Regions from separate parts of the Micromonospora sp. NBRC 110038 genome, predicted to be linked through region 1. Evidence: riboswitches for the same ligand, from Rfam matches in the RefSeq annotation. Region 1 holds a riboswitch; the other holds the start of a gene.
The links. A riboswitch is a leader RNA that binds a small molecule or an ion and turns the genes downstream of it on or off. The one in region 1 is predicted to bind cyclic di-AMP.

Region 1 (4,692 bases):
CGCCCTTCTGCGCGGCGAAGTCGCAGGCCCGGCCCTTCGGGTGCTCGCCTGAGCCGCCGGGCCGGTAGCAGGAGACGTACCGGGTGAAGCCGGCGGCCTTGGCCTGGTTGAGCGCGTGCAGGGTGCGCGGGGTGATGCAGCCGTTGGCGGGGGTGGGGTCGTTGACGCTGCACGACTCCGCCGGCCAGGAGCCGTCGGAGTTGCGCTTCGCGGGGGTGGCGTTCGCGCTGGAGGTGCCGCCCGGGCTGGACCCGCCGCCGCTGCTGCTGGCCTTGTTGTTGGCCACGGTGAGGGCCCGCTCGGCCTGCTCCTTGCGCTTGCCCATCAGCGCGACCTGCTTGCGCTGCTCGCGGATCTCGCCGTCGAGGGCCTGCCGGGTCTTCGTCGCCTCGTCCCGGGTGGTCAGCAGCTCGCGCAGCGCCCGGTCCTCGTTCGCGGCGATCGTGTCGAGCGCGGCGGCCCGGTCCAGGAACCCCTCGGGGGAGCTGCTGTCGAGCAGCACCGAGGCGGCGGTGAGCCGGCCCTTCTTGTACGCCACCCCGGCGATCTCGCCGACCTTGGCGCCACGGGTGACCAGCTCGGCCTCGACCGTCTTGAGCTGGCCGCCGAGCTGCTGCTGCCGCTTCACCGACCGGTCGAGGGCGGTCTTGGCCTCCAGGTAGCCCTTGCTCGCCGCCTCGAGCTGGGCGCGCAGGGCGGGCGTGCCGCCCTCCTCGTCGTCGCCGGGTGCGGCGAGCAGGCCGACGGGCGGCGCGGCCCCGGCCGGCGTCACCGGCGCGACCCCGAGGCCGACGGCGAGCGTCAGCACCAGCGCCGCCGCCACCCGGGCGGCGAGCCTTCCTACAGGTGCCACTACTGGCATATGCGTGTCCTTCCGTCAGCCGCCGACCGGGTTAGCTGACGGGTTCGGGACGGAAGATCCCTACCGCTGGAGCGGATGCACCCCACAAACATGGTTCCCCGGCTCGCCCGCAGGCGATTAGGCGGCGGCCACCACAGGCGCCGGAGGGCGCCGCCCGGCGATGGCCGGGGCCGAGCCTACCGGTGCGCGTGGGACCAGCGCTGCTTCCGTGACGGAGGGTACGCGGATGAAACCTGTCAAGTCAGTCATTCGGCCACGAATGTCGCGAAAATTGATGAGCCTCGGTCTCACCAGCCGGCCGGCCCGCAGCCGTCGCGGGCGGCTCCCGGCTCGACCTGCAAGGTGGCGTGCTCGATGTGGAAGTCCTCGTGCAGGGCGGTGCGGGCGGCGGTCAGCACCGCGCCGACCTCCGCGCCGGGCGCCATGGTCAGGTGGGCCGAGGCGACCTCCATGCCGGAGGTCAGCGTCCAGACGTGCAGGTCGTGCACCTCGACCACGCCGGGCACGGCGGCCAGCCGGTCGTGCACGGCGGTCACCTGGAGGTGCTCCGGCGCGGCCTGCACCAGGATGCGCACCGCGGCCCGCCCGAGCCGCCAGGTGCGGGGCAGGATGAACACGCCGATCGCGACGGCCACCGCCGGGTCCGCCCACCACCAGCCGGTGGCCATGATCAGCGCCGCCGCGCCGATCACGCCGACCGACCCGAGCAGGTCGCCCAGCACCTCCAGGTACGCCCCGCGCAGGTTGATGCTCTCCTTCGCCCCGCTGCGCAGCAGGGCGAACGCGGCGACGTTGGCGAGCAGGCCCAGCACCGCCACCACGAGCATCGGGCCGGTGGTGACCTCGGGCGGGTCGCCGAAGCGGCGGACGGCCTCGACGAGGACGTAGACGGCGACGCCGCTGAGCAGCAGGGCGTTGCCGAGCGCGGCGAGCACCTCCAGCCGGTAGAGCCCGAACGTGCGCTGCGGGTCGGCGGTGGCCCGGCGGGTGGCGGTGATCGCGGCGAGCGCCATGCCGATGCCGAGCACGTCGGTGAACATGTGCCCGGCGTCGGAGAGCAGCGCCAGCGAGCCGGTGCCGAGCGCGGTCACCGCCTCGACGATCATCAGCGCGGCGAGCAGCGCGAACGCCGCCCAGAGTCGACCCGAGTGGCGGTCCGCCGCGTTCGCCGCCCCGTGGTGGTGGTCATGACCTGCGCCCACGCCCACACCCTCCGTCCGTGATCCCCGCCCGGCCCAATCTATGCTCACATCGCAATATGTGCAAGTGATCGACAGCGGTCCGGCCGGGGAACGGCCGGGCGCCGGATCAGCCCGTGGGTTCGACGGTGACGAGGCGCTGGGTCGCCCGGGACAGCGCCACGTACAGCGTCCGCACGCCCGACCCCGGGTCGGCCCGGATCTCGCCCGGGGCGACCAGCACCACCCCGTCGTACTCCATGCCCTTGGCCTGGAGGCTGGTCACCACCTGCAGGCGCGGCGCCGCCCGGCCCGCCAGCCAGCCCGCCACCTCGTCGCGGCGCGGCACCGGCGTGATCACCCCGACCGTGCCCTCCACCTCGCCGAGCAGGTCGCCGACCGCCGCGACGGTCGCCGCCGCCAGTTCGGCCGCCGGCACGGTCAGCTCGACCGGGGCCACGCCGGTGGACCGCACCGCGCGGGGCAGCGCCAGGTCCGGGTAGAGCCGGCGGATCTCCGCCGCCGCCACCGCGAAGATCTCCGCCGAGTTGCGGTAGTTGGTGGTCAGCTCGAACTGGTGCCGCCGGCGGCGGCCCAGCGCCGCGTCCCGGGCCCGGGTCAGCTCCTCCGGGTCCCCCGTCCACGCGGTCTGCGCCGGGTCGCCCACCACCGTCCAGGACGCCAACCGGCCACGCCGGCCGATCATCCGCCACTGCATCGGCGACACGTCCTGCGCCTCGTCGACCACCACGTGCGCGAAGTCGCGGTAGTCCTCGGGCCGCTCCCGGGCCGCCTCCCGCGCCGCGCGCTGCCGGTCGGCATGCGTGCTCAGCTCGCGTACGCCCCCGGCGAGCTGGAACGGGTCGCGCCTCGCCCGCTTCGGCTGCAGCGGCTTGCCCAGCAGCGCGTCCAGCTCGTCGAGCAGGGCGACGTCGGCGATCGTGAGCCCCTCGACGTCCAGCGCCCGGTACGCCTCGACGAGCAGGCCGACCTCCGCCCGGGACAGCACCCCGGCGGCGTACCGCCGCAGCCGGTCGGGGCGGGCCAGCCAGCCCAGCACGTGCCGGGGGTGCAGCCGCGGCCACCACGCCTTGAGGAACTCGCGGAACTCGGGCCGCTCGGCGATCTCGTCCTCGAACGCGCGCTGCTCCGGCAGCCGGCCGATGCCCAGCCGCCGGGCCTGCGCCCACAGCGCCGCGAACACCCCGTCGAAGCCCGCCCGGCGCGACTCGTTGCGGCGGGCCCCCCGGCCCAGCGCCCGGTCCCGGATGTCGTCGAGCTCCCGGCGGTCCAGCCGCAGCAGCTCACCCCGGTAGAGCAGGCGCAGCTCGCCCGGCCCGCCCGGCACCGCGTCCCGCACCGCCCGCTCCAGCACCCGGCGCATCCGCAGCGACCCCTTCACCGCCGCCACCTCCGGCGGGTCGGTGCGCGTCGCGCCCATCCCCGGGAACATCGACCCCAGCGAGCGCAACGTCGCCGTCTCCTCGCCCAGCGACGGCAGCACCGAGGCGATGTACTCCACGAACACCGCCGACGGGCCCACCACCAGGATGCCGCCGCCCGCGTAGCGGCTGCGGTCGGAATAGAGCAGGTACGCCGCCCGGTGCAGGGCCACCGCCGTCTTGCCCGTGCCCGGCCCGCCCGAGACGATCGTGACCCCGGAGGCGGGGGAGCGGATCGCCTCGTCCTGCTCGCGCTGGATGGTGGCCACGATGTCCCGCATCCCCCGGCCCGTGGCCCGGGACAGGGTCGCCAGCAGCCCGCCGTCGCCCACCACCGCCATGTCCGGCGGTGCCGCCGCCGGATCCAGCAGGTCGTCCTCGATCCGGGTCACCCGCTCCGCCGACGAGGAGATCGTGCGCCGCCGCACCACGCCCAGCGGCTGGGCGGGCGTCGCCTGGTAGAAGGCGGCGGCGGCCGGGGCCCGCCAGTCCACGACCAGGGTCTCGGCGTCCTCGCCGCGCACCCCGAGCCGCCCCACGTGCAGCACCTGCCCCTCGCGCAGGTCCAGCCGGCCGAAGACCAGCCCCTCGTGCTCGGCGTCGAGCACGTGCCGGCGCTGGGCGGCGTGGAAGACCATCGCGTCCCGCTCGACGAGCGCCCCGAAGTTGCCCACCCGGGCCAGGCGGTAGCCGTCCTTCTCGGCCTGCGCGGCGAAGCGGCGCAGCTCGGCGAGGCGGGCGTACACCCGGTCGAGGTGCCGCTGCTCGGCGGCGATCTCCTGCTCCAGGGTCGTGCGGTCGGTCAACGTACGGGCTCCTCGCAGACGGCGGCGTCGGCCGCGCCAGGGGCGCGGCGGCGCGCCGGGGTGACCGGGTGAGGGTACGGCCAGCAGCCGACGGCTTCGCGGGGCCATGCCGCCGCCGCGATCCACCCCACGTCCCGGGCGACCGGCGCGGGTCCCCCGGTCAGCGCCGCCGCGGCCCCGGTCAGGCCCCGTCGGGGCCCCGGTCAGCGCGGCGCGGACGCCTCCGGCGCGCCCGCCAGCACCCGGCCCAGCACCCCGGCCAGGGCGGCGTTCACCTGCTCGGGCCGCTCCATCATCAGCATGTGCCCGGCGCCCGGGCAGACCGTCAGCTCCGTCGCCGGCAGGGCCGCCGCGATCGACTCGGCGCACGGCGGCGGGGTGAGCCGGTCCCGGTCGCCGACCAG
Region 2 (4,692 bases), on a different contig from region 1:
TCGTCTGCCTCGATCTTCCCTCTCGCGAGGCGCCCGGCGGTCGGTTGCGAAGGAGTCGGTGCCGGTGGCAACCATGCCCCCTCATCGTCATGCCCCGGAACGGTCAACCGCTCGCCCGGGTGGTGCCCGCCGTTTCGCACGCCGCCTGCTCACCCTGGTCGCGGCGGTCGCCGTCGGCGCCGGGACACTGACCGCGCCCGCGTACGCCGAGCCGTCGGTGGACGAGATCGAGGCGCAGATCGACAAGCAGTGGGAGCAGCTTGAGCCCACCATCGAGCAGTACAACAAGGTCCGCGCCCAGCTCAAGGTGAACCGCGAGAAGGCGGCGGAGGTGCAGAAGAAGATCGAGCCGCTGGCGCTCGAGACAGAGCTGGCGATGAACCGCGTCGGCGACCTCGCCTCCCGCTACTACATCTCCGGCCCGTCGCAGGACATCGGCGCGCTGCTGGTCAGCACCAAGCCGGGCACCCTCGCCGAGCAGTTGACCATCCTGGACCGGCTGGCCGCGCAGGAGCGCAAGCAGGTCGAGGGCGTGCTCGCCGTCCGGGCGAAGTACGACACCGAGAAGCAGAAGCTCGACACGCTCATCGCCTCTCAGGAGAAGCAGACCAAGGAACTGGCGGCGAAGAAGACCAAGATCAACGGTGAGATCAAGCGGCTCCAGGCGTCGATGCCGAAGACCGTGGTGTCCACCGAGGGCTGCCCGACGGTCACCGGCGTGGTCAGTGCGGCCGCCCGCACCGCCATCAAGACCGCCTGCGCCCAGGTCGGCGACCCGTACGTCTGGGGTGCCACCGGCCCGAACTCGTTCGACTGCTCCGGCCTGACCCAGTTCGCCTACAAGGCGGCCGGGATCCACCTGACCCACTTCACCGGCGCCCAGTGGAACGAGGGCCGTGCCATCCCGCGTTCCGAGGCCCGCCCTGGTGACCTGGTGTTCTTCTTCAGCGACCTGCACCACGTCGGCCTCTACATCGGCAACGACAAGATGGTGCACGCGCCCCGCGCCGGCAAGCCGGTCAACGTGAGCAGCATCAACACCATGCCGGTGGCCGGCTTCCGCCGACCCGGCTGACCCGGCCCGGCCCCCGCGAAGGCTGCGCCGCGCAGCACCGCCCGAAGGCCCCCGGTCTGGTGAGACCGGGGGCCTTCGCCGTGCGCGGACATCGACGTCGGCCACGGGCATGTACGGTGTGTCACGGCCGGTCGGGTTGCGGATCGACGGCGATCGTCTCTACTCTGGCCAATTGTCGGCCGGTAGCTGCACCGCCCAGCCGGGCGGTGACGGTGCGACACCGCCGAGTCGCCTACGAGCGAGCCGGGGACCCAGGTACGCCGGGGTGAATCCGCAGCGGCGCTGCGGTAGGGCGCTCTCCCTTCCCGCCCGAACCCGTCAGCTAACCCGGTAGGCGGTAGAGGAAGAAGGAGAACGGAGCCCGGTGGCACTCCATGCCCCGCGGCGCCCGTCACGCCGGTCGGCCGACGCCGACCGGATGCCGGCTGCGCCGCGTACCCGCTGGTCACGCTGCACCACCCTCCTCGCCGCCCTGGTCGGCGTCGCCGTCGTCCTGACCGGCGCACCGACCGTGGCCCACGCCGACCCCTCGGTCGCCGAGATCGAGCGGCAGATCGACGAGGACTGGAACAAGCTCGAACCGATCATCGAGCGGCACAACGCCACCCGCCAGGACCTGGCCGCCAAGCGCAAGCAGGCCGACGCGCTCGCCGCGCGGATCGGGCCGCTCCAGCGCCAGGTGGACGAGGCGTTGAAGAAGGTCGGGGGCCTCGCCGCCGAGGCGTACAAGGGCGACAACCTCTCGGTGGTCAACGCCCTGCTGGGCAGCCGCACGCCGAGCCAGATGATGGGGCAGCTGGAGCTGCTCGACCGGTTCGCCCAGCGCCAGCAGCACGACGTCCAGGCGGTCGTCGACCTCCGCGACGAGCTGGCCGCGAAGAAGCAGCCCCTCGACGAGATGGTCGCCCAGCTCACCCGCACCGAGGCCCAGCTCGCCGCGAAGAAGAAGCAGATCAACGCCGAGATCGACCGCCTGCAGAAGCTGCGGCTGAAGGTGTACGGCAACGGAGGCGGCGGCCCGCTGAAGCCCGCCCCCTGCCCGGCGTCCTACCCGGGTGGCGGCGCGGGGACGGCGGTGAAGTTCGCCTGCGCCCAGATCGGCAAGCCCTACGTCTGGGGTGCCGAGGGCCCGAACTCGTACGACTGCTCGGGGCTGATGCTGGCCGCCTGGGCGAAGGCCGGCGTCTCGCTGCCGCACAACGCGGCCCAGCAGCGGTCGGTGACCGCCAAGGTCAGCCGCGCCGACCTGCGCCCCGGCGACCTGGTCTTCTACTACTCCGACCTGCACCACGTCGGCATGTACGTGGGCGGGGGCTGGGTGGTGCACGCCTCCCGGGCCGGCGTCCCGGTGAAGATGAAGCGTGTCGACGACGGCCCGATCCACAGCTTCGGCCGCCCCGCCTGAGCTGCAAGAAGGGGCCCCTCCTCACACCCCTCGGGCGGCGGACGGCGCATCGTGCCGCAGGGAGGAGCGGGGCGTCAGCGGGGCGGCCAGGTGCGCCAGTTCTGCCAGGAGCGGCTCGGGGTCGGGCCGCGCTGGCCCTGGTAGCGCGAGCCGTAGACCGCCGAGCCGTACGGGTGCTCGGCCGGCGACGACAGCCGGAAGATGCACAGCTGGCCGATCTTCATGCCCGGCCACAGCGTGATCGGCAGGTTCGCCACGTTGGACAGCTCCAGCGTGACGTGGCCGGTGAAGCCCGGGTCGATGAAGCCGGCCGTGGAGTGGGTGAGCAACCCCAGCCGGCCCAGGCTCGACTTGCCCTCCAGCCGGCCGGCGAGCTGGTCGCCGAGCGAGATCACCTCCAGCGTGGAGGCGAGCACGAACTCGCCGGGGTGCAGCACGAACGGCTCGCCGTCGGGCACCTCGATCATGGAGGTCAGGTCGTCCTGCTGCACCGACGGGTCGATGTGCGTGTAGAGGTGGTTGTTGAAGACCCGGAAGAGCTTGTCGAGGCGTACGTCGATGCTCGACGGCTGCACCAGGGTCGGCTCGAACGGCTCCAGCGCGAGCGTGCCGGCCTTCAGCTCGGCGACGAGGTCGCGGTCGGAGAGCAGCATCGCAACACCATAGCGAGGTGGGTGGGCGGGACCGGTCAGCGGGGCTGCTCAGCGGGCCTGCGAATCGGGTGCCCGACCCGCGCGTCGCGCTTCGCGTGTCGTACAGGTGTTCGATAGAATGCCGGCATGGCTTCCTGGTCCGAATTCGCCGCTGACGAGCCACGACTCGCCGACGGGATCCGTCATCTCATGCAGCAGTACGGGCCGGGCTTCGGCTACCTGGCCACCGTCCGCGCCGACGGCGGGCCCCGGGTGCACCCGGTGTCCCCGGTGATCACCGACGAGGGGCTCTTCTGCTTCGTCGTCGACTCGCCGAAGCGGCGCGACCTCGAACGCGACGGCCGCTACGCGCTGCACTCCTTCCCGCCGGAGGACAGCGACGACGAGGCGTACGTGGCCGGGCACGCCAGGCCGGTGACCGACCAGGCCCGGGTGGCCCGGCTCGCCGAGATCGGGCGGGCCGCGCCGCAGGTGGACTGGCGGCTCTTCGAGTTCACCGTCGACGTGGCGATGCTGGCCCGGCGCGGCGACGCCGGCACCGTGCGCCCGGGTGAGGCGACCGGCCGGCCGGCGGTGCAGGTCTGGCTCGACCCCGGGGCCGCCGGTGCCGCGACCACCACTACCACTGCCACCACCGACGCCGCGAGCACCGCCCCGGGCGGGGGCGCGGTGGGCGTACCGGATCGGCGGTCGGCCCTCGACGGGCGCGGCGCCCATCGCGCGGCGGCCTGACCCCCCACAGACGCCGGTGCCGGCCCGTCGGGAGACGGAGCCGGCACCGGGACGATCAGCGGCAGTGGTGCGTCAGGCCGCGCGGTACGCGTTCCACGCGGTCAGCATGCGGGCCGCCTGGCCGGCGGTGAACTGGTACATGCAGGAGTCGTAGGTGTAGTCCATGAAGTTGGTGATCGGGTCCAGGCCGGTCGCGGTGCAGGTGTCCCGCCCGGTCGGGCACTGGTACGCCGGCGACGCCTCCGCCGGGGTGTCGCTCACGCTGTCGCCCGAGCCGGAGCAGCCGCCCTGGAAGGTGTGGTAGAGGTTCAGCCAGTGGCCGACCTCGTGGGTGCCGGTGTCACCCTGGTTGTAGTTGGTGGCGGTGCCGCCCGGCAGCGACTCGGTCAGCACGACGACGCCGTCCATGCTGTCCAGGCGGCGCTTCGGGAAGGTGGCCCAGCCGAGCAGGTCGTCGCTCAGCTCGCCGAGGTAGATGTTCAGCGTGTTCTTGCCGCCCTCGCGCAGCGACGTCTTCATCGAGCGCTCGGCCGAGGAGCCCTGCACGATCGGGAACCACGCCGGGTTGGTGACCCGGTTGATCTTCTGGAGCTGGAAGCTGAAGGCGGTGGCCGCGCCGCCGGTGGCGCCGCTGTAGGCCTGGTTCAACACGCTGATCTGCGAGTTGATCATCGAGTCCGGGATGTTGCCGCCGGCGCGGGTGCTGTCCTCCTGGATGACGTGCACGACGACCGGGATGGTCACGGTGGCGAGCGCGGCGGCGCCGGCGCCGGCCCGGAAGTTGGCCCGATCGCGCAGGGCTGCGGCGAGGTCGGCCTCCCGCTCGC

Region 2: linked by a shared signal. The riboswitch ahead of LPU61_RS19290 (NlpC/P60 family protein) and the one ahead of LPU61_RS14590 (hypothetical protein) in region 1 are both predicted to bind cyclic di-AMP.

Annotation. Positions count from the first base shown of each region.
Region 1 covers NZ_BBOL01000003.1:644,060-648,751, reverse strand. Annotated here, with positions in the region: gene LPU61_RS14590 (hypothetical protein) at 1-862, opposite strand, end outside; cyclic di-AMP (ydaO/yuaA leader) riboswitch at 867-996, opposite strand; gene LPU61_RS14585 (cation diffusion facilitator family transporter) at 1,150-2,064, opposite strand; gene LPU61_RS14580 (AAA family ATPase) at 2,171-4,288, opposite strand; gene LPU61_RS14575 (alpha/beta fold hydrolase) at 4,492-4,692, opposite strand, start outside.
Region 2 covers NZ_BBOL01000005.1:202,545-207,236, reverse strand. Annotated here, with positions in the region: gene LPU61_RS19295 (NlpC/P60 family protein) at 59-1,075, shown strand; cyclic di-AMP (ydaO/yuaA leader) riboswitch at 1,287-1,427, shown strand; gene LPU61_RS19290 (NlpC/P60 family protein) at 1,440-2,480, shown strand; gene dcd (dCTP deaminase) at 2,555-3,133, opposite strand; gene LPU61_RS19280 (pyridoxamine 5'-phosphate oxidase family protein) at 3,260-3,865, shown strand; gene LPU61_RS19275 (zinc metalloprotease) at 3,938-4,692, opposite strand, start outside.